One region of the Streptomyces sp. NPDC001204 genome, then DNA from elsewhere that is predicted to be linked to it. Evidence: riboswitches for the same ligand, from Rfam matches in the RefSeq annotation. Region 1 holds a riboswitch; each other region holds the start of a gene.
What was found. Region 1 has a riboswitch for cyclic di-AMP ahead of ACWC91_RS23045 (C40 family peptidase). Riboswitches for the same ligand answer to the same signal wherever they lie in the genome.
Positions count from the first base shown of each region.

Region 2: it holds a riboswitch for cyclic di-AMP, as region 1 does, so the genes downstream of both, ACWC91_RS26235 (transglycosylase SLT domain-containing protein) here and ACWC91_RS23045 (C40 family peptidase) in region 1, are expected to answer to the same signal.
Region 3: it holds a riboswitch for cyclic di-AMP, as region 1 does, so the genes downstream of both, ACWC91_RS11100 (NlpC/P60 family protein) here and ACWC91_RS23045 (C40 family peptidase) in region 1, are expected to answer to the same signal.

Region 1 is NZ_JBSFJL010000017.1:52,709-60,123, forward strand. It holds gene ACWC91_RS23030 (ANTAR domain-containing protein) at 1-302, opposite strand, end outside; gene ACWC91_RS23035 (ATP-dependent Clp protease proteolytic subunit) at 486-1,121, shown strand; gene ACWC91_RS23040 (hypothetical protein) at 1,129-1,437, shown strand; cyclic di-AMP (ydaO/yuaA leader) riboswitch at 1,809-1,990, shown strand; gene ACWC91_RS23045 (C40 family peptidase) at 1,994-2,467, shown strand; gene ACWC91_RS23050 (ATP-binding protein) at 2,526-2,981, opposite strand; gene ACWC91_RS23055 (helix-turn-helix domain-containing protein) at 3,209-4,069, shown strand; gene ACWC91_RS23060 (DUF397 domain-containing protein) at 4,104-4,334, shown strand; gene ACWC91_RS23065 (8-amino-7-oxononanoate synthase) at 4,388-5,515, opposite strand; gene bioB (biotin synthase BioB) at 5,664-6,917, shown strand; gene ACWC91_RS23075 (adenosylmethionine--8-amino-7-oxononanoate transaminase) at 6,910-7,415, shown strand, end outside.
Region 2 is NZ_JBSFJL010000021.1:45,782-53,196, reverse strand. It holds gene ACWC91_RS26240 (polyprenyl synthetase family protein) at 1-636, opposite strand, end outside; cyclic di-AMP (ydaO/yuaA leader) riboswitch at 1,121-1,306, shown strand; gene ACWC91_RS26235 (transglycosylase SLT domain-containing protein) at 1,312-1,797, shown strand; gene ACWC91_RS26230 (HAD family hydrolase) at 1,825-2,628, opposite strand; gene ACWC91_RS26225 (FAD-dependent oxidoreductase) at 2,764-3,966, opposite strand; gene ACWC91_RS26220 (carboxylate--amine ligase) at 4,054-5,292, opposite strand; gene fahA (fumarylacetoacetase) at 5,507-6,718, shown strand; gene ACWC91_RS26210 (M56 family metallopeptidase) at 6,904-7,415, shown strand, end outside.
Region 3 is NZ_JBSFJL010000006.1:158,524-165,938, reverse strand. It holds gene ACWC91_RS11120 (extracellular solute-binding protein) at 1-301, opposite strand, end outside; gene ACWC91_RS11115 (LacI family DNA-binding transcriptional regulator) at 747-1,781, shown strand; gene ACWC91_RS11110 (phosphatase PAP2 family protein) at 1,857-2,699, shown strand; gene ACWC91_RS11105 (bifunctional [glutamine synthetase] adenylyltransferase/[glutamine synthetase]-adenylyl-L-tyrosine phosphorylase) at 2,820-5,816, opposite strand; cyclic di-AMP (ydaO/yuaA leader) riboswitch at 6,147-6,326, shown strand; gene ACWC91_RS11100 (NlpC/P60 family protein) at 6,335-7,415, shown strand, end outside.

The DNA.
Region 1 (7,415 bases):
AGCTGCTCCAGCTCGATGTCGGGCGGAGCACCGCCCTGCGCGAACTTCAGCACGTGCTCGGCCACCGTGCGCAGCTTGGTGTTCGACCGCTGGGAGACCTCCCGCAGGACCTGCCAGGCGTCCTCGGGCGGGATCCGCCCGAAGGTCACCACGGCGCCGATCGCCTGGTCGATCACGGCGTGCGAGGTCAGGGCCCGCTGGAGCTGATCGATCTCCCGGTGCAGCCGCTCACGCTCCAGCACCAGATCTGCGGCGGAGAGCGGCGGGAGAGGGTGCCGCTCGGACATCGCGAAGAACACCATGGCCAGTCCCCTGGGTCGTCGAGCCGCCGTGCTTCCAGCTTCACCCCGCAGGAGGCCGTGCACGACCCGGGACCGTTCCCGCATCCGGCCCGGGGAAGCCCTCCGCGACTTATGTACGTCCTGTACGTTTTTAACAGAGGCCGCTCCAACCGGAGCCGGCGCTGCCGCATGGAGGGGTGTGCCATGACGCGACCGTCCGCCCGCTACGTCCTGCCGGAGTTCACCGAGATCACCAGCGTCGGCCGGCGCTCCCTTGATCCGTACGCGAAACTGCTCGAGGAGCGGATCGTCCTCCTCGGCACACCGATCGACGACACCGCGGCGAACGACGTGATCGCGCAGTTCGTCCACCTGGAGCACCGGACGCCCGAAAGGGACATCTCGCTCTGCATCAACTCCCCGGGCGGCTCGTTCAGCGCGACGCCGGCCGTCCACGACACGATGCGGTACGTGTGCTGCGACGTGGAGACGATCTGCCTGGGCCAGGCCGTCGCGTCCGCGGCGGTGCTGCTGGCCGCGGGCACCCCGGGCAAACGGTACGCACTGCCGGGCGCCCGCGTCATCCTGCGACAGCCGTCACTGCCCGAGCCGGTCGAGGGCCAGGCGTCCGACCTGGCGATCCAGGCGGACGAGCTGACACGGATGCGCGCCCGCCTGGAGGAGCTGCTCGCGCTGAGCACCGGGCGGTCCGCGCGGCAGGTGCGGACCGACCTGGCGCGGGAGCAGGTGCTGGACGCACAAGAGGCCCTGAAATATGGCCTGATTGACCGAATCATCCAGAACCGCGGGGCCACGCGCACCGCGCCGGACGCGGAGTGAGCCGCCGATGCCGCCGCCCGAGCCGCCACCCCTGCCGGCGCCGACCCGCGCCGAGGCGGAGCTGATCGACCAATACCTGGAGGCGGCCGACCTGCTGGGCCGCGTCAACCCGGGACGGCCCGGAGACACCTGCCGGGCCCTGAGGGCCGCCCAGGCGCTCGCCGGCAGGGCGGTGGAGCTGCGCGACGCCCTGGCGCTGGTGCACCGGCGGGACGAGACCGAGCTGCACACGGACGTTCTGGCCCGGGCCCTGCGGGTGCTGGACGGCGAGCGGCGCACGGCCCGTGTCACCCTTCCCCCCGACTGCGGAAGTTGACGTCGTCCACAGCCGCGGCCTTGGCGGGTGAAGGGACCCTTCTGTCTGGACACGGGGTGAAATCACCCCGAATGACCGACCGCCTTTCGGTGTAGGTTCAACTCCCTTTTCGAGACCGCCGCAGTCGCCCAACACGCCTCCCCGAATGGCGGAATGAGGTGCTCCGGTGCTGGTCCGGGGGTCGTCGCGGGCGGGGGCAGCCGTTCGATCGCGAGGGTGTCCACCCGAACGGGCGCGTGGTGAGTAACAACACAAACACGCGGTTCCATTGGGATTTTCGGACATCCGTAGGTGAAGATCCCTGTCTGACGACAAGCCCCCGCCACAACGGCGGGGCGGTCCGGGCGGACGCCGAGTCCTGCCGCCGCCAGGATGACCGGTCGACAGAAGTGGATCGGCAGGAGTGGAGGACCCAAGCACGACGGGTCGCCGGAACGGTCACGCCATGGCCGGTCCGAGCAGCCCTTGGGGTGAAGCCGCGACAACGCGGCCGGGCAACTTCGCCAGCCCGAATCCGACAGGTCATCCTTCACAGGCGGCTGACGAAGGGTTGCGCATGACTGCGCTCAATCGTGTCCCGTCGCTGATGGCCCGGGCCGGCACGGCCTCGGCCCTGACCCTGGCCGCCGTGGGCGGCTCGATCGTGGTCCCGGGTGTGGCCTCCGAGGCCTCGGCCGTGACGACCGCGAACACGGCACTGCGGATCGCGGCGTCCAAGCAGGGGTCGCCCTACCAGTGGGGCGCCACGGGGCCGCGGAGGTTCGACTGCTCCGGGCTCACGCTGTACTCGTTCAAGAGGGCGGGCAAGAAGCTCCCCCGCACGGCCGCACAGCAGTACAACAACAGCCGGCACATCTCCGCGAGCAGCCGCCGAGCCGGGGACCTGGTGTTCTTCCACTCGGGCTCGCACGTCTACCACGTGGGCATCTACGCCGGGAAGGGCAAGATCTGGCACGCTCCGAAGACCGGGGACGTGGTGAAGCTCCAGAAGATCTGGACGAAGAGCGTCTGGTACGGCCGGGTCAGCTGACCCGGCCGCAGTGCGGTGCCGTGCGGTGGCGGAGCTTCGACGTCGTCACCGCACGTTCCTACGGTTCCTGACCCGCGGCAGTCACCGGGCGGGCGGGAACCGTCCACGGAAGTTCGATGCAGACCGTCTTGCCGCCCTCCCGCGTCGGCCGCACGGTCAGTCTGCCGCCGCACTCGGCGGTGAGCCACCGGATGATCACCATGCCCCGGCCGTTGTCCTGCTGGACGGCGGCCGGCAGGCGTTTCGGGAACCGGGGGTGGCTGTCGGTGACCCCGATGCGCAGTCGTTCGTCACGCACGAGGACGAGGTCCACCGTGAAGGTGGGTGACTGCCCCAAAGTGTGCTGTACGGCGTTGGTGGCGAGTTCGGACACGATGAGCCGGACCGTCTCGGCGGTGTCCGCGGACGGCGGCAGGCCCCACTCCGCGAGCGTGCCGGCCACATAGGCACGGGCCGCGCAGACCGAGGCGGGATCGCTCGGCAGAGTGACGGATGCTTCCAGATGGTCTGCCATGGCGATGTCGTCCCTTTCCCACGGGGCCGGAGTCCGACACTTGGCGGATGGTTCGAGTACGGTCCCGCACTGGTGCTTCGCCGTCAGACTGCCATCACCTCTCCGGTCTCGGTGGCGATCCACCGAGATATGCATATATCTGTCGCTCGATGCGGTGAACTCTGCGACGGCAGACCGTATCCGGAGCGGGTCGCGTGGAGCGTTCAGAGGGAGCGAGGGAGTAGCCCATGCAGCACGGTCCCGAGGTGCGCCGCCGGAAGCTGGGCGCCGAACTGCGCGCGCTGCGCACCGGCGCGGGTCTCACCAGCGGTGAGGCGGCCCGCCTGGTCGGCTGGCACCAGTCGAAGGTCAGCCGGATCGAGACCGGCACCAGCGGGGTGAAACCGGCCGACGTGCGCTCGCTCCTGGACGCGTACGCGGTCCACGACGCCCAGCTGCGCGAGCTGCTCCTGGTGCTCGCGGGGCTGGACGACGGCGGCGACCGGCACCACTGGTGGCACGCCTATCGCGGAGTGCTGCCGCCGACCTACCGGGACTTCATCAGCCTGGAGTCGCAGGCGAGCGGGATGCGCACCCTGGAGACCTCGGTCGTCCCCGGACTGCTCCAGACACCCGAGTACGCCCGCGCGGTCACCCGGGCCGCCGTGGACGGGCTGGACGAGGACCGGCTGGACGCGCTGGTGGAGGTGCGGCTGGCCCGCCAGGACGTGCTGCGCTCGCGACCGCCGCTGGAGCTGGACGCGGTGCTGGACGAGGCGGTGCTGCGCAGGGAGGTGGGCGGGCCCGAGGTCATGAGGCGGCAGCTGGAGCGGCTGACGGAGGCGGCCCGGCTGCCCCAAGTACGGCTCCAGGTGTTGCCGTTCGCCGCCGGCGCGCACATCGGGATCACCGGCCCTTTCGTTATCTTCTCGTTTTCGAACGCTTCCGATCTGAACGTGGTGGTTCTCGACCACTTGACGAGTAGCCTCCACCTCGAGCGGAAAGAAGACCTAGAGGCCTACGCCGAGGCCTTCGACACCCTGCGGATCCACGCCCTCTCTCCCGAGGACTCGTTGGACTTCATCGCCGGGATACGCCAGACCCCCTGACGGCGCACAACCGCGTACCGCGTAAGGAGGCCCCATGTCCACTCCGCCTCGGCACGTACCTTCCAGTACCGATCTGCACGGCGTGCACTGGCTGCGCAGCAGCTACAGCACGGGAGCCAACAACTGCGTCGAGACGGCCCGGCCCGCCACGGGACCGTGGGCCGGGCTGCTCGCCGTGCGCGACTCCAAGACCCCGGCCGGGCCCGCGCTGCTCTTCTCCCCCGCGAGCTGGGCAGTCTTCACGGCCGCGGCACACCGCACCTGACGGACAATCCAGTCATATCCACACCCGGTGGCGCCCGGCCGTGTCACGCCGACTCATGGTCGTGTTCCACCGATCACCCCTACAGCGTGTTCGATCTGCGCCCCGGAGAGGTCCGCGCGGGCGGTCAGCCGCAGCCGTGAGATGCCGTCGGGCACGGAAGGAGGACGGAAGCAGCCCACGGCCAGCCCGGCCGCCCGGCAGTCGGCCGCCCATCGCACGGCCCGCTCCGGGGACGGAGCGCGCACCGAGACCACCGCGGCGTCCGGACGTACCGCCTCCAGGCCCGCGGCGGTCAGGCGTGCGTGGAGTTCGGCCGCCACCGCACGCGCGCGTGCCGCCCGCTCCGGCTCGCGGCGCAGCAGTCGCAGCGCCACGAGGGCGGCACCCGCGGCCGCGGGCGCGAGACCGGTGTCGAAGATGAACGTCCGGGCCGCGTTGACCAGGTGGTCGATCACCCGCGCGGGCCCGAGGACGACTCCGCCCTGACTGCCGAGCGACTTCGACAGCGTGGCCGTGACGACCACGTCGTCGGCGCCCGCCAGCCCGGCCGCGTGCGCGGCGCCGCGGCCGCCCTCGCCCAGGACGCCCAGCCCGTGGGCGTCGTCGACGACGAGACCGGCGCCGTGCTCCCGGCAGACCGCGGCGAACTCCGCCAGCGGGGCCGCGTCACCGTCGACCGAGAACACCGTGTCCGACACGAGCACGGCCGGGCCCTCGTGCGTTCCGAGGGCCTTGCGCACGGCGTCCGGGTCGGCGTGCGCGACGACCTGTGTCGTGCCCCGGGCCAGCCGGCAGCCGTCGATGAGCGAGGCGTGGTTGCCCGCGTCGGAGACGACGAGCGAGCCGTGCGGCGCGAGCGCGGTGACCGCGGCCAGGTTCGCTGCGTATCCGGAGGAGAAGACCAGCGCAGCCTCGAAGCCGCAGAATCCGGCCAGTTCGCGCTCCAGTTCGGCATGGAGTTCGGTGGTGCCGGTGACCAGCCGGGAGCCGGTGGAGCCGCCGCCCCAGGTACGCGCCGCGGCCGCGGCCCCCTCGGTCACCTCCGGATGGCGGGCCAGCCCCAGGTAGTCGTTGCCCGCGAGGTCGAGCAGCGGTGAGTCGGCGGGGCGGGGCCGCAGGGTCCGTACGAGTCCGGCCCGGCGGCGTGCGTCCACCTGCTCCTCGATCCAGCCGAACGCCATGGGTCCTCCGGGGCTTTTGTAGGCAGTGGACAGACCCTAGCGGCAGGGCCGGCCGCCCATGATGTGGCAATACCCACATGTCGATGCGCCCGTCGTTGTGCGGAGTCTCCTTGGCCGCGGACCGGGCCGTAGGACAGGATCAGCTCTCATGAACCTGCTGAACACGCTGGTGGACAAGGGGCTTCGGCGCGAGTCGCCGACCCGCGAGGAAGCTCTGGCCGTACTGGCCACCTCCGACGACGACCTGCTCGACGTGGTGGCCGCGGCAGGGAAGGTGCGCCGCCACTGGTTCGGCCGGCGGGTGAAACTCAACTATCTCGTCAACCTCAAGTCGGGCCTGTGCCCCGAGGACTGCTCCTACTGCTCCCAGCGCCTCGGCTCGAAGGCGGACATCCTCAAGTACACCTGGCTCAAGCCCGACGACGCCTCCAGGGCCGCCGCGGCGGGGCTGGCGGGCGGCGCGAAGCGGGTCTGCCTGGTGGCCAGCGGGCGCGGTCCGACCGACCGCGACGTGGACCGGGTCTCCGACACCATCAAGGCGATCAAGGAGCAGAACGAGGGCGTCGAGGTGTGCGCCTGCCTCGGTCTGCTCTCCGACGGCCAGGCCGAACGGCTGCGCGAGGCCGGGGCCGACGCCTACAACCACAACCTCAACACCTCCGAGGCGACGTACGGCGACATCACGACCACCCACACCTACGCCGACCGGGTGGACACGGTGCACAAGGCGCACGCGGCCGGGCTGTCCGCCTGCTCCGGGCTCATCGCCGGGATGGGCGAGAGCGACGAGGACCTGGTCGACGTGGTCTTCTCGCTGCGCGAGCTGGACCCGGACTCCGTCCCGGTGAACTTCCTGATCCCGTTCGAGGGCACACCGCTCGCCAAGGAGTGGAACCTGACCCCGCAGCGCTGCCTGCGGATCCTGGCGATGGTCCGGTTCGTCTGCCCCGACGTGGAGGTACGGATCGCGGGCGGCCGCGAGGTGCACCTGCGCACCATGCAGCCCCTCGCGCTGCACCTGGCCAACTCGATCTTCCTCGGCGACTACCTGACCAGCGAGGGACAGGCGGGCAGGGCCGACCTGGAGATGATCGCGGACGCCGGGTTCGAGGTGGAGGGCGCCGACCAGGTGACGCTGCCCGGGCACCGGGTGTCGGCCGGGGGCGGGTGCGGGTCCCACGACGGCACGGGGTGCGGGTCCCACGACGGCTCGGGATGCGGATCGCACGAGGGGACCGGGTGCGGGTCGCACCAGGATGGCGGGGTCTGCGGTTCCGCCGCGGCGCCGGCGGAGGAACCGGCATCAGCACCGGCCGCGACCGCGGCCGGCAACGAGCCGCGCACGGATCTCGTCTCCGTACGCCGCCGGGGCGCCGGAACGGACCTCGCGCCCAATGCCTGAACCGCGCGCCACGCCCGGACCGGGCGTGCCCGAGCTGCTGGAGCTCGACCGGCGGCACGTGTGGCACCCGTACGGGCCCATGCCCGGCCGCCACGAACCGCTCGTCGTGGAGTCGGCGAGCGGGGTACGGCTGCGGCTCGCGGACGGCTCGGGCGAACTCGTCGACGGCATGTCGTCGTGGTGGGCGGCGATCCACGGCTACAACCACCCGGTGCTGAACGAGGCCGCGCGGGAGCAGTTGGAGCGGATGAGCCACGTGATGTTCGGCGGGCTCACGCACGAGCCCGCCGTCCGGCTCGCGAAGCTCCTTGTCGACATGTCGCCAGAGGGCCTCGAGCATGTGTTCCTCGCCGACTCCGGTTCGGTGTCGGTGGAGGTCGCGGTCAAGATGTGCCTCCAGTACTGGCGCTCGCTCGGCCGCCCGGACAAGCGGCGGCTGCTGACCTGGCGGGGCGGCTACCACGGGGACACCTGGCAGCCGATGTCCGTGTGCGACCC
Region 2 (7,415 bases), on a different contig from region 1:
CAGCCGCTCGCCGTACTGCGTCAGCACGTCCACGACCGTCTCGTCGGCGCCGGACATCATCGCGCCGAACCGGCACGACACCGCCACCAGCGACCCGGTCTTGCCGCCCAGCACGTCCAGGTAGTGGTCGACCGGGTCCCGGCCGTCCTGCGGACCCGCCGTCTCCAGGATCTGCCCGGTGACCAGCCGCTCGAACGCCACGGCCTGCACCCGCACGGCCTCCGGGCCGAGGTCGGCGAGGATCTGCGAGGCGCGGGCGAAGAGGAAGTCACCGGTCAGGACCGCGACCGAGTTGCCCCAGCGGGTGTTGGCGCTGTCCACCCCGCGGCGCACGGCGGCCTCGTCCATCACGTCGTCGTGGTACAGCGTCGCCAGATGGGTCAGCTCCACCACCACGGCCGAGGGCACGATCCCCGGCGCGTACGGATCCCCGAACTGGGACGCGAGCATCACGAGCAGTGGCCGGAACCGCTTCCCGCCCGCCCTGACGAGATGCTGCGCGGCGCCCGTGATGAACGGGACCTCGCTCTTGGTGGCTTCGAGCAGCCCTTCCTCGACAGCCGCCAATCCGGCCTGGACATCGGCTTCGAGAGCCTGGTCCCGCACGCTCAGCCCGAATGGCCCGACGACGGTCACGAGGGGTCTCCTGTCTGCTGGTGTCTGCTGGGGATTACACGGTTTGTCGATAGGTCGCTGCCCTCACTCAAGTCAGCGTATCCGGTCACGTTTCGATCACCGATATCGCCCACCTATACGGGCCAGGCCACTTCACCCGACGTGACCACCATCACGTGTCAGCCACACGGCCCATCCACACTCACACATGAAGTCCGATTCACCCCTATTGGGGTTTCAATTCTCTTTAGTGGTATTTGCTCTTCGGCTGCCCGAGCCGTGACTTGGGACACACCCCCTTCCATCCACGCCGCCTCTCGCATTCCTTCACATCCCCTTTACACCAGTCGAGTTGACCCTTGGCAGATGCAAAGGATCAAGCACCACATACCCCCCAGACCAAGGTCAAATAGGGCGATGTGTGATTCCGGCACTTGTTCGGGACATGTGCTCTCGCATACGTTCCCGGCACCGACGGGCGGACGCCGAATCCTGCCGCCGCCCGTAATCCCAACGACCGAATGAACCACGGCAGGAGCGGGGGACCCAGGTAAGCCGCCGGGCCGGGCGTCGTACGTACCGCGTACACCGCACCGGAACGGCTTGGGGTGAAGCCGCGCCCTTCAAGGCGCGGCCGGGCACCTCCCAGCCCGAACCCGACAGCTCACCTCGCAGGCGACGGAGAGGAATTCCCCCATGCCTGCAAACGGTCAGCGCAGCTCTTCCCGCACCGCCCGCCTCGTCCGCGCCCTCGCCGTCACCGGCACGGGCGCAGCCGTCCTCGCCGTGCCGCTGCTCGGCGCCACGACCGCGTCCGCGGCGACCCCGGCCACCGTCCGGACGGCCGCCAGCTTCGGCTACTCGAACAACCTCGACGGCTGGATCCGGGCCTCCCTGGCGGTCATGGCGGAGAAGGGCATCCCGGGCTCCTACAACGGGATCCACCGCAACATCATCCGCGAGTCCTCCGGCAACCCGCGCGCCATCAACCTCTGGGACTCCAACGCCAAGAAGGGCATCCCGTCCAAGGGTCTGCTCCAGGTCATCGACCCGACCTTCCGGGCCTACCACGTGAACGGCACGTCCTGGGACATCTACGACCCGGTCGCCAACATCACCGCCGCCTGCAACTACGCGGCCAAGCGGTACGGCTCCATCGACAACGTCTTCGGCGCGTACTGACCGGACCGCGGCCGGCGCACGCACCGACTAGACAAACAGTCGTTCGAGGACGACGGCGATGCCGTCGTCCTCGTTCGACGTCGTGACCTCGTCGGCCACCGCCTTGAGCTCGGGGTGGGCGTTGGCCATGGCGACGCCCCGGGCGGCCCACTGGAACATCGGGATGTCGTTCGGCATGTCGCCGAAGGCGAGGGCGCTCTCGCGGCCCAGTCCCAGGTGTTCGGCGGCCAGCGCCAGTCCGGTCGCCTTGGTGATGCCGCACGGCTGGAGTTCGACGGTCCCGGGGCCCGACATGGTGACCGTGGCGAGGGAACCCACCGCGCCGCGGGCCGCCTCCGCCAGCTCGTCGTCGGACAGCGCCGGGTGACGCAGCAGCACCTTGCTGATGGGCGCGCGCCACAGGTCGTCGCGCCGTTCGACCCGTACGGCGGGCAGCGCCGGGTGCGGCATGAGATACCCCGGCTCGATGAGCGTGAGCCCCTCGACCCCGTCCTGGTCGACCGCGGCGTACACCTCCCCCACCTCGGCCTCGATCTTGCCGAGGGCGGTCTCGGCCTGCTCCCGGTCCAGGGTGACCGACCACAGCAGGCGGTCGCTGCCGGCGTCGTAGAGCTGTGCGCCCTGACCGCACACCGCGAGCCCCGTGGTGCCGAGGACGTCGAGCAGTTCCCGCACTCTCGGTGCCGGCCGTCCGGTCACCACGAGGTGCCGGGCACCTGCGGCCGCCGCCCTCGCGAGCGCGGCGAGGGACCGTTCGGACACGGTGTGGTCGCCGCGCAGCAGCGTTCCGTCCAGGTCGGTGGCGATGAGGGCATGTGCGAGGGCGGCCATGATCAGAGAATACGGATGCCCCGGCCCGCCGGCTCGACCGGAGCCGGACGACCGCGACGGCCACCGTGCTCCCGGCTCCCTCTCTTCAACTCCCTTGCCTGTGAGGGCGCTTCGGCCCAGCGGACGAGGTTCCCCTCAACCGTGCCTGGCCGCGAGGTGTGCGGCCAGCCGCGGAGAGGCGAACTCCGTGCCGCACACGAACCGCATCACCGGCCCGTACGAGGCCGCCGCCGGCAGCCCCGTGAAGTAGAGGCCGGGTACCGAGGAGACGTAGCCCGCGCCGAGCCTCGGGGCGCCGCGGCTGACCGCGAGTCCGGTGCGCAGCTCGTGGCCGAGGAAGCCCATCGCGGCGATGTCGACGCGGTAGCCGGTGGCCGCCATGACGTGGTCCGCCTCCAGTTCCCGGCTCTCGCCCGCGAGGGTGCGCACCGTCAGTACCGGACGCCCGCCCCTGACCTCGGCGCGCACGATGCCGCTCACCTCGTGGACCGGCACCGCCGGCTCGAAGCGCTCGCGCAGCCACCAGGCGCCGAGCGGGCCGAGGACCCGGCGGACCAGATGGTGGCGGACCCCGGCCGGGAGGTACCGGAAGGGCTGCGGGTGGTAGCTCAGCGCCCACAGCGACCAGGCCCGGCCGAACGGCGACTCGGGCCGGAACCTCGGCTGCTCCCAGGGCGGGGCGCCGAAGGCGACCGCGCCTCGGCCCCGCGCCACCACCCGCACCCGCGCCCCGGCCTCCGCCGCGAGCACCGCCGTCTCCAGCGCGGACTGGCCGGCGCCGACGACGATCAGCTCCTTCCCGGCGAACCGGCCGAGGTCGTGGTGCTGGGAGCTGTGCGAGAGCGGCCCGGTGGGCGTGGGTCCGTCCGGCACCGCCGCGGCCAGCTCCGGCGGCAGATGGGACAGGCCCGACAAGCCCGTCGCCACCACGACCGCGCGGGCGGTGAACTGCTCCCCGGAATCCGGCTTCAGCTCGAAGCCGCCGCCCGGCCGCCGGTCGACCGACACCACCCGCACCCGCTCCAGCTCGGGCACCAGCCTGCGCTGGAACCACTCGCCGTAGGCGATGAAGGTCTCCACCGGGATGATGTCCTCGTCGGTCACCAGCGGTCCGATGCCGGCCGCGGCGCAGTAGTCGGCGAGGGTGTGGCCACGCTGCGGGCAGTCGATGCCGGAGGCGGCCGGGGTCGACTTCAGCAGCATTCCGGCGGGCATGTGGTCGCGCCAGGCGACCATGGGCTCGCCGAAGACGCGGACCGGGATGCCCCGGGCGCGCAGATGGGCGGCGGTGGACAGGCCGAACGGCCCGGCACCGATGACTGCCACCGGTTGGTTCACGAAGTCCCTCCCCAGGACGTGCTCACGTCACTTCGTGGGCCGGCTCGGGCGGCGGGACGGGCCGCCCGCACACGCTCGTGCTCCGCCCTAACCGGTCGTGCCGCCGCGGCGGTTGGTCCGCCACAGCTGATAGAGGTGCCGGGCGCCCGGCCGCACGAAGCGGGCGAGCATCGTGAGGAACGGCAGCGGGTCGTCGCCCGCGAGCCAGGCCAGCTCGGTGCCGCTCGGCCTCGCCGGCGCGTGCGGCGTGGTGTAGCCGCTGCGGCGGTAGGCGAGCAGGGCGGGCAGGTCGATGTTCTCCACGACGTACCGGTGGCCGGCGCGCTGCTCGCCCTCCGGGACGGGCCGCCCGGTGAGGTCGAGGTGCATGGCACGCACGACGTCCACGCCCGACTCGCTCTCGAAGAGCCGGAACTGCGCGCCCATGCGCGGATTGAAGTCGAGGAGCTTGTACTGCCCGTCGCGCCGGTCGAAACGCAGGTCGAGGTCGACGATGCCGGTGAAGCCGATCTGCTTGATGAACCGCGCGGCGAGGTCGGCGAGTTCCGGGTTGTCGACGACGTACGCGTTCGCCGTCATGCCCGCGTGCGGCGGCCAGGAGCGGACCTTGACGCCGGTGAACATCGCGAGCGGGACCGAGTTCTGGTCGAAGTAGGCGTGCACGATCCAGTCCTCGGCCTCCTCCCGCGGCAGGTACTCCTGGAGGATCACGCCCGGCCGCTCGCCCCAGTCCCGGGCCAGGGCCAGCAGCCCCTCGCGGCTGTTGATCCTCGTGGTGCCGTTCACCGCGGGGCTGCTGCGCCGGACGAACGCCTCGCGGTTCTTGGCCACCACCGGGAAGCAGGCCTTCTCGGCGAACGCCACGATGTCGTCGTACGACTGCGGGAAGGCGGCCGTGGGGCTCGGGATGCCGTGCTCCACGCACAGTTCGTGCAGACCCTGCTTGCTGGCCACACGGCGCGGCAGGCCGGGGGCGACGGGCGGGAAGAGGAAGTGGCCTTCGAGTTCGTCCTGGTGCTCGGCGATCAGGACGGCGGCCTCCTCGTCGGTGGGCACCAGGACGGTGGGCCGGCCGATGCGGCGGCCGATCCGCAGCAGGCCCTCCACCAGACGGTCCGCGCCCTCCGTGCCCCTGGTCGGCCAGACGAACGCGCGTTTGAGATAACGGGATGAGGCCGCCGGTGTGTAGGCGTCCTCGGTGATCGCGTACATCGGCACGCCCAGACGGCCGAGGCTGCGGATCGCGCCCACCCCGCCGTGGTGCAGCGGGTAGTCGCCGAACTTCACGATCAGGCCCGGGACCTCACGGTCGGCCCGGAAAGGCACACTGACGGCATTCCTGGCCACGGGTCCCCCCACGTGTCCCCCCTAAGGAGCGGATCCACCCCGTCCGCGTCCCCAGAGGACGCTAAGCCGGAATTGCCCCCTCCCACAAGACCAATTCGGACATTGCAAACTCTTTAGACACTGCCCAAGACATGCGACGCCCCCGTAACGTGTGGCCCGATCACATGGAATTCCGGAAAGGAAGGCAGTACCCATGCCCCCCTTCGAGGTCCCCGAGGGCGACCCCTTCGGTCCGCACAACCTTCCCTACGGCGTCTTCTCCCCCGCCGGGTCATCGGAGAGGACCGTGGGCGTCCGGCTCGGCGACCACGTGCTCGACGCGGGAGCGGCGGCGCGGGCACTCGGTTCGCCGTACGCCGGACTGCTCGCGCGGCCGACCCTGAACCCACTGCTGGCCGCGGGCCGCACCGCGTGGTCCGACGTGCGGCGCGCGCTGACGTCGTGGGTGACGGTGCCGGCCCACCAGGAGACCGTCGCGCCCTTCCTGCACCCGCTGTCCTCGGTGACCCTGCACCTCCCCTTCGAGGTCGCGGACTACGTCGACTTCTACGCCTCGGAGAACCACGCCCGGAACGTGGGGCAGATCTTCCGCCCGGACGCCGAGGACTCGCTGACGCCCAACTGGAAGCACCTGCCGATCGGTTACCACGGCCGCTCCGGCACGGTGGTGGTCTCCGGCACGGACGTGACGCGCCCGTCGGGCCAGCGGAAGGCCCCCACGGACCCCGCGCCGGTGTTCGGCCCCTCGGTCCGGCTGGACATCGAGGCGGAGGTCGGCTTCGTGGTGGGCGCGCCCTCGCGGATGGGGCAGCCGGTCGCGCTCGGCGACTTCCGCGAGCACGTCTTCGGGCTGTGCCTGCTGAACGACTGGTCGGCGCGCGACATCCAGGCCTGGGAGTACGTCCCGCTCGGGCCCTTCCTCGGCAAGTCCTTCGCCACGTCGGTGTCGGCGTGGATCACTCCGCTGGACGCGCTGGACGAGGCGCGGGTGGCCCCGCCGCGGCGGACCCACCCGCTGCTGCCCTACCTGGACGACTCCGCGGACGAGCCCGGCGGTTACGACCTGCGGATCTCCGTCGCGATCAACGGCCACGTGGTCTCCGAGCCGCCCTTCTCCACCATGTACTGGACGGCCGCTCAGCAGCTCGCCCACATGACGGTCAACGGCGCGTCCCTGCGCACGGGCGACCTGTACGGCTCGGGCACGGTGAGCGGACCCGCCGAGCACGAGCGCGGCTCGCTGCTGGAGCTGACCTGGAACGGCCGGCAGCCGCTGGAACTCCCCGACGGCAAGCGGGCGTTCCTGGAGGACGGCGACGTGGTGACGCTCTCGGCCTGGGCACCGGGCGCGAACGGCGCGCGGGTGGGGCTCGGGGAGGTGACCGGGCGGATCGTCTCGGGCTGAGCGGAGCCCTGCGGCCCTTCCCACGCCGGGGATTTGGTGGTGGCGGACCCCTGACTCCCGGTGCCCGTGGCCGTCATACTGGCGGCAGGCCGTGCGCGTCCGGCGCGCCGGCCGGCCGCACAGCACCGCTCCACCGCACGACCCCGACACCCGCCCACCTCCGACGAGGATCCGGAGTCCGAGGCATGACCGCCTGCCTGCTCCTGCTGAGCGCCGTGGCGCTGACGCTCGCCGTGCCGGTCCCCCGCACACTGGCCCGGGCGGGGTGGCCCGAACGGGAGCCCGTCGTCGCGCTGTGGGTGTGGCAGTGCCTGGTCGCCACCGTCCTGCTGTGCTGCCTCGCGGGGCTCGTGCTGGGCACCGCCGCCGTCTTCGGCACCGTTCACGACCGGGTCTTCGCCCCCGCGCCGCCGGCCGTGACGGCCGCCTACGACCTTTCGGTGGCGCCGGTCTGGGCCGCCGGCCTCACCCTGCTGCTGGCCGGCGGCGCCGCCTGGACCACCGCGATGCTCGCCCGCGAGCTCGTCGAGGCCCGCCGCCGGCGCGGCCTGGCCCTCGCGCACCTGCGCGAACGCGCCCCCGATCTGCCCGCGGGCCTTCCGTCGGCCCGCGGACCGCTGCTGGTGCTGGAGGACGAGTACCCCGACGCCTGGTGGATGCCCGGCCATCCGCCCCAGCTCGTCGTCACCACCGGCGC
Region 3 (7,415 bases), on a different contig from region 1:
CGACCTCGGAGCGCAGCACGTCCGGGGCGCCCTTGGAGCCGGCGGCCGTGTCGAACTTGTTCTGCGCCTGGTCGAACTGGACGTTGACGTACTTGACCTTGATGTCCTTGTTGGCCGCTTCGAACTGCTTGACCAGGGCCTGGTACGTCGGTGCCTCGTTGGTGGCGTTGGAGGTGTCCCACCACGTGATGGTCACCGGACCGTCGGCCTTGCCGCCGTTGTCGCTGTCGCTCCCGCCGCACGCCGTCGCCGCGAGGGCGAGGGACGCAACCAGCGCGGTGGCCGCTATGCCACGCCGCATGAGTTCTCCTTGAGGGTTAAGCCCGTGAACAGGGAACGGCCCCGTCCGCCGCCCTGCCGAGTTGCCGACCGCGCCGTTGCCGCCGCCGGGCGACCGAGAACGTAACAGCGTTGCAAGCTCCGCGAAAGACCTTGCAGAAAAAAAGCGCAAGACTACGGGCGAGTTACCACTTCGTGACCCGCCGAGACAGGACCTACGGCCCTGATTTCACGCGGGCAGGCGGCCCCTCGGACACTTGTGCAAGACTCTGCAAGCCCTTGCCAGACGATGGCGGGGGAGGAATCATCCCGTTGCGGACCGGACGCCGAGACCCGGACGTCGACCGGCCGCCGACCGAACACGAGGGATCGCGATGACGCAGCAGCCCGCAGCGGGCCGTTCAACGGCTCGCACCAGGCGCCCCGTCGGTGTGCAGGGCGGGGGCCGGCCGGTACAGTCCGGTCACGTGACCACACGGCTTGCCGACATCGCCGCCCAGGCGGGGGTGAGCGAGGCGACCGTCAGCCGCGTCCTCAACGGCAAGCCGGGCGTCGCCGCCACCACCCGCCAGTCCGTGCTGGCCGCCCTCGACGTCCTCGGCTACGAGCGCCCGGTACGGCTGCGGCAGCGCAGCGAGGGGCTGGTGGGCCTGATCACCCCGGAGCTGGAGAACCCGATCTTCCCGGCGCTGGCGCAGGTCATCGGCCAGGCGCTGACCCGGCAGGGCTACACCCCGGTGCTCGCCACCCAGACCCCCGGCGGGTCCACGGAGGACGAGCTGACCGAGATGCTGGTGGACCGCGGGGTCGCCGGGATCATCTACGTCTCCGGTCTGCACGCGGACACCACGGCCGACATGGAGCGCTACGAGCGCCTGCGCGCCCAGGGCGTGCCCTACGTCCTCGTGGACGGCTTCTCCCCCAAGGTGCAGGCGCCGTTCATCTCCCCCGACGACCGGGCCGCGATGACCCTGGCGGTCACCCACCTCGCATCCCTGGGGCACACCCGTATCGGTCTGGCCCTCGGCCCGAAGCGCTTCGTGCCGGTCCAGCGCAAGATCGAGGGCTTCGTGCGCGCCATGCAGGACCAGCTGGGCCTGGCCGCGGACGTCGTCGAGTCGGAGCTGGTCCAGCACTCCCTCTACACCCTGGAGGGCGGCCAGGCCGCGGCCACCGCGCTCATCGAACGGGACTGCACGGCGATCGTCTGCGCCAGCGACATGATGGCGCTCGGCGCGATCCGGGCGGCGCGACAGCGCGGGCTGGAGGTCCCCCGGGACGTCTCCGTGGTGGGCTTCGACGACTCCCCCCTGATCGCCTTCACCGACCCGCCCCTGACGACCATCCGCAAGCCGGTGCCTGCGATGGGCCAGGCGGCGGTGCGCACGCTGCTCGAGGAGATCGGCGGGACGCCCGCGCCGCACAGCGAGTTCGTGTTCATGCCGGAGCTGGTGGTGCGCGGTTCGACCGCTTCGGCCCCCGGGGACCGCGCTCGTCCCTGAGGCGGAGAACATGCGAACGGAACCCGACCGGGGGATGATCGGTGGACGAAGGCTTTTCTGGCAGACTCTGTGCCTATGGGTGACTCGACCGAGACACGACTGGAAGGCCGGAAAGAGGCCGTTCCGCCCCTCGTCACGGACGAGCAGTCCCCCACCGTCCTGGAGCGTCTGCGCACCCCCCGCCGGCCGCGGCTGTGGTTCGAGATCCTGCTGATCGCGGTGAGTTACTGGACGTACTCGCTGATCCGCAACGCGGTCCCGGAGCAGAAGGCCAAGGCGCTGCGCAACGCGGACTGGGTCTGGGACGCCGAGCACCAGCTCGGCATCGCCGTCGAACACTCGGTCAACCATGCCCTGAACTCGGTGACTTGGCTGATCATCGGCATGAACTACTACTACGCGACGCTGCACTTCGTGGTCACCATCGGCGTCCTGGTGTGGCTCTACCGCACGCACCCCGGCCGCTACGCGGCGGCCCGGCTCACCCTCTTCGTGACGACGGGCGTGGCGCTGCTCGGCTACTACCTGTACCCGCTGGCGCCCCCGCGCCTGATGACCGGCGGCCACTTCGTGGACACGGTCCAGGTCCACCACACCTGGGGTTCCATGGCGTCCGGCGACCTCAAGAACATGTCCAACCAGTACGCCGCGATGCCGTCCATGCACATCGGCTGGTCCCTGTGGTGCGGCCTGACCGTCTTCACCCTGTGCACGATCCCTTGGCTGCGCGTCCTCGGCCTGCTCTACCCGGTGGCCACCCTGGTCGTCATCGTCGCCACCGCCAACCACTTCTGGCTGGACGCGGTCGGCGGCGTCCTGTGCCTCTCCTTCGGCTTCACGGTGGTCCGTGCCTGGTACGGGGCGCTGCCGCACGCGCTGCCGCGGCTGACGCCGGCGCTGCGGCCCACGGAGGCATAGGGCGGTGTTGCCGGGCCGCCGTCACGGCCTGCGGAGGCCTTGCTCCGTGGCGGTGCCGCCGGGCCACCGTCACGGCCTGCGGAGGCCTTGCTCCGTGGCGGTGCCGCCGGGCCGGCCGTCTCACGAACCGTAGAACAGCTCCTCCATGACCGACCGGGCCCGGCGTGCCGTCCGCCGGTACGCGTCGAGCATGTCGCCCGCGTGCCCCGGCCCGTATCCCAGGTACCGTCCCACCGCGGCTAGTTCCCGCGACTCGGTGGGGAACGTGTCCCCCGCCCGGCCCCGCACCAGCATCACCGCGTTGCGCACCCGCGTGGCCAGCACCCACGCCTCGTCGAGCGTGGAGGCGTCCTCCGCGGACACCAGACCCGCCTCCCGTGCCGCCGCCAGCGCCTCCCGCGTCCGCGTGGTCCGCAGCGACGCCTCCCCCGCCGCGTGCCGCATCTGGAGCATCTGCACGGTCCACTCCACGTCGGACAGCCCGCCCGGCCCCAGTTTGGTGTGCAGCTTGGGGTCGGTGCCGCGCGGCAGCCGCTCGGACTCCATCCGGGCCTTCAGCCGCCGGATCTCCCGCACCGCGTCGTCGCGCAGCCCGCCGCGCGGATACCGCAACGGGTCGATCAGCTCGATGAACCGCCGCCCCAGGTCCTCGTCCCCGGCCACCGGCTCGGCCCGCAGCAGCGCCTGGGACTCCCACACCAGCGACCACCGCCGGTAGTACGCCTCGTACGACTTGAGCGTCCGCACCAGCGGCCCGGACTTCCCCTCGGGCCGCAGATCCGCGTCGACCAGCAGCGGCGGATCCGCGCTCGGGATCTGGAGCAGCCGCCGCGTCTCGGCCACCACCCGGGCCGCGGCCTCGGCGGCCTCCCGCTCGTCGGCGCCCTCCCACGGCTCGTGCACGAACAGCACGTCCGCGTCCGAGCCGTAGCCCAGCTCGTGCCCGCCGAAGCGCCCCATGCCGATGATCGCGAACCGGGTCGGCAGGGTGTCCCCCCATCCCTTGCGCACGACCGCCCGCAGGGTCCCGGCCAGCGTCGCCGCGGTCAGGTCGGACACCGCGCCGCCCACCTGGTCCACGAGCGCGCCCTGATCGGCCTCGGCGGGCCGGGTCTCGGTGCCGTAGGAGCCGACGATGTCGGCGGCGGCGGTACGGAACAGCTCCCGCCGGCGTACGCCGCGCGCCGCCGTGACGCCCTGCTCGGGGGTCTCGGCGCGGCGCACGGCGGCGAGGACCTCCTGCTCCAGCTGGGCGCGGCCGCGCGGTTCGAGGCCGCCCGCGTCACCGTTGCCCAGCAGTGCCACGGCCTCGGGCGCGCGCATCAGCAGGTCGGGCGCGAGCCGCCCGGCCGACAGCACCCGGGCGAGGTTCTCGGCGGCGGCCCCCTCGTCCCGCAGCAGCCGCAGATACCAGGGGGTCTTGCCGAGCGCGTCCGACACCTTGCGGAAGTTCAGCAGCCCGGCGTCCGGATCGGCGGAGTCCGCGAACCACCCCAGCAGCACGGGCAGCAGGGTCCGCTGGATGGCCGACTTCCTGGTGACGCCGGAGGCCAGCGCCTCCAGATGCCGCAGCGCGGCCGCCGGGTCGGCGTACCCGAGCGCGACCAGCCGCTCACGCGCGGCCTCCGGCCTCAACCGGGCCTCGCCGGGGGCGAGTTGGGCGACCGCGTCGAGCAACGGACGGTAGAACAGCTTCTCGTGCAGCCGGCGTACGACGCTGGTGTGCCGCTTCCACTCGCGGGTCAGCTCGGTGATCGGGTCGCTGCGCAGGCCGAGCGACCGTCCGAGCCGGCGCAGATCGGCCTCGTCCTCGGGGACGAGGTGGGTGCGCCGCAGCCGGAACAGCTGGATGCGGTGCTCCAGGGAACGCAGGAACCGGTAGGCGTCGTCGAGTTGCACGGCGTCCACACGGCCGACGTACCCTCCGGCGGCAAGCGCCTGCAACGCGTCCAGGGTGGAGCCGCTGCGCAGCGACGGGTCGGTCCGCCCGTGCACCAACTGAAGAAGCTGCACGGCGAATTCGACGTCGCGCAGGCCGCCCGGCCCGAGCTTCAGCTCGCGCTCGACCTCGGCCACGGGGATGGTCTCGACCACGCGGCGGCGCATCTTCTGCACGTCGGCGACGAAGTTCTCGCGCTCGGCGGCCTGCCAGACCAGCGGGTCGAGCGCGGCGATGTACTGCCCGCCCAGTTCCAGGTCGCCGGCCACCGGGCGGGCCTTGAGCAGCGCCTGGAACTCCCAGGTCTTGGCCCACCGCTGGTAGTAGGCGACATGGCTGCTGAGCGTGCGCACCAGCGGCCCGTTGCGGCCCTCGGGCCGCAGGTTGGCGTCGACCGGCCAGATCGAGCCCTCCACGGTCGTCTCGGAGCAGATCCGCATCATGTGCGAGGCGAGCCGGGTCGCGGCGCGCAGGGCCTTGACCTCGTCGGCGCCGTCCTCGGCCTCACCGACGAAGATCACGTCGACGTCGGAGACGTAGTTGAGTTCGTGGCCGCCGCACTTGCCCATCGCGATCACCGCGAGCCGGCACAGCGCGTCGTCCTCGGGCGCGGCGGCCCGCGCGAGCCGGAGCGCGGCACGCAGGGTGGCGGTGGCGAGGTCGGCGAGCTCGGCCGCGGTCTCGGCGACATCCGTGGTGCCGCACACGTCGCGGGCGGCGATGGACAGCAGGCAGCGCCGGTAGGCGACGCGGAGCCCGACCGGGTCGGCGGCGTCGGCGAGCCCGTGCTCGAACTCCTCGACCCCCGGGTGCAGGTCGCGCGGCTCGTAGGTGACCAGCGCCCGCCAGTCGCCCGCGTGCCGGGCGAGGTGGTCGCCGAGCGCGGTGGAGGCGCCGAGCACACCGAGCAGCCGGTCGCGCAGCGGTTTGGCCGCTATCAGCGTGTCGAGCAGCTCGCGGCGGGCCTTGGACCCCGGCTGCGCCTCCAGCAGCCGGACCAGCCCGCCCAGCGCGAGATCCGGGTCGGCGGTGGCGCCCAGCGCCTCCAGCAGCACCGGATCGTCCCGGAGCGGCGCGAGGTCCGGCCCGTCCAGCAGCCGCTCGGCGTCCGAGGCATGGATGAAGCCGTGCCGCAGCAGCCGCGTGAAGGTACTGCTCCTGCGCCCCGGCGCCGTCATCCCGGCCTCCCGTCGGATCAAGCCCGTCCTGGCCAGAGCCTATCCGGACTCCCGGGCCGGAGCCCTGACGGCGGTCCAGCTTTCCGCACGGTCAGAGGCCGGACGCACCCCCTGTCACCCCTTCCGCGCTGGGGGCGGCCCCTGCGACACCGACAGGTACTCCTTCAGCCAGAAGTCCGAAAAGCATCGGAGTGCAGGCATCCGTATGCGCACCGTGAAAGTCACGAAAACGTAGCGGACATATCACGCACCAACCTTCACAGCAGTCACAAGCGTTGGCTAGCGTGCCCGGCGGGCACCCCGTACCCCGCCGGCGAGCAACGCCGGGACGGGTGGCCTGCGCCGAGTCCGGTGCGCCTCACGGCCGCCGGAGCCGGGGACCCACGCATCCCTGGGGTGAATCGGTCCCGTTCACGCGTCCCCCACGGCGCGCACGGGACGGTAGGGCAGCCCTTCCGACCACCCGCCCGAACCCGACAGCTAACCCGGTAGGCGGTCTACGGAAGGAGGCGCCACCCTTGGCGTCGCACCGCAAAGCCCGGACCACGTCCACCCGGATCGCCGGACTGCGCACGTCCCCGGCCCTCGGTCTGACGACCGCGGCCCTCACCTCCGTGGCACTGCTGTCCCAGACGGCGAACGCCGCGCCCGCACAGCCCCGGAAGCCCAGCCTCGAAGAGGTGCAGAAGAGAGTCGACGACCTCTACCACCAGGCCGGGGTGGCCACCGAGAGGTACAACGCGGCCAAGGAGAAGACCACCACGCAGCGCAAACGCGTGAACGGCCTCCTCGACGACGTGGCGAAGCGCACCGCGAAGCTGAACGAGGCGCGGCGCGAGCTCGGCTTGTTCGCAGCCGCCCAGTACCGCACGGGAGGGATCTCCGGTACCGCGACGCTGCTGCTCGCGAAGGATCCCCAGCAGTACTTCGACCAGGACCATCTGATGAGCCAGCTCACCGAGCGGCAGAAGAAGGCCGTCGACGACTACCGGACCGCACAGCTCTCGACGACGAGGAAGCGTACCGAGGCGACGAAGGTCCTGGAGTCGCTGACCACCTCGCAGAACGATCTGAGGACCAGCAAGGTCGACGTCCAGAAGAAGCTCAGCGAGGCACGCCATCTGCTGTCGACGCTGACCGCCGAGGAGAAGGCGCGGCTGGCGGCGATCGAGAAGAAGAAGCAGGAGCTCGCCCGGCAGAAGGCCGCGGAGCTGGCCCGCAAGCAGGCGGCGGAGGCGAAGGCGGCGGCGCAGAAGCGCGAGCAGGAGCAGGCGGCCCAGAGCTCCGACGCGAAAGCGAGCAGCGGAACGGGCACGGGAGCGGACACGAGCGCGGGCGCCGGATCGAGCACGGGCGCGGGCACGAGCGCGGATGCCGGATCGAGCACCGGCTATGCCGCCAAGGCAGCCAAGGTCATCGACTTCGCGAGGGCCCAGATCGGCAAGCCGTACGTGTGGGGCGCGTCCGGCCCCGGGTCGTACGACTGCTCCGGGCTCACGCAGGCGTCCTGGAAGTCCGCCGGGATCTCGCTGCCCCGCACCACCTGGGACCAGGTGCAGGCCGGCACGACCGTCCCCGTCTCCGCGGCCGAGCCCGGCG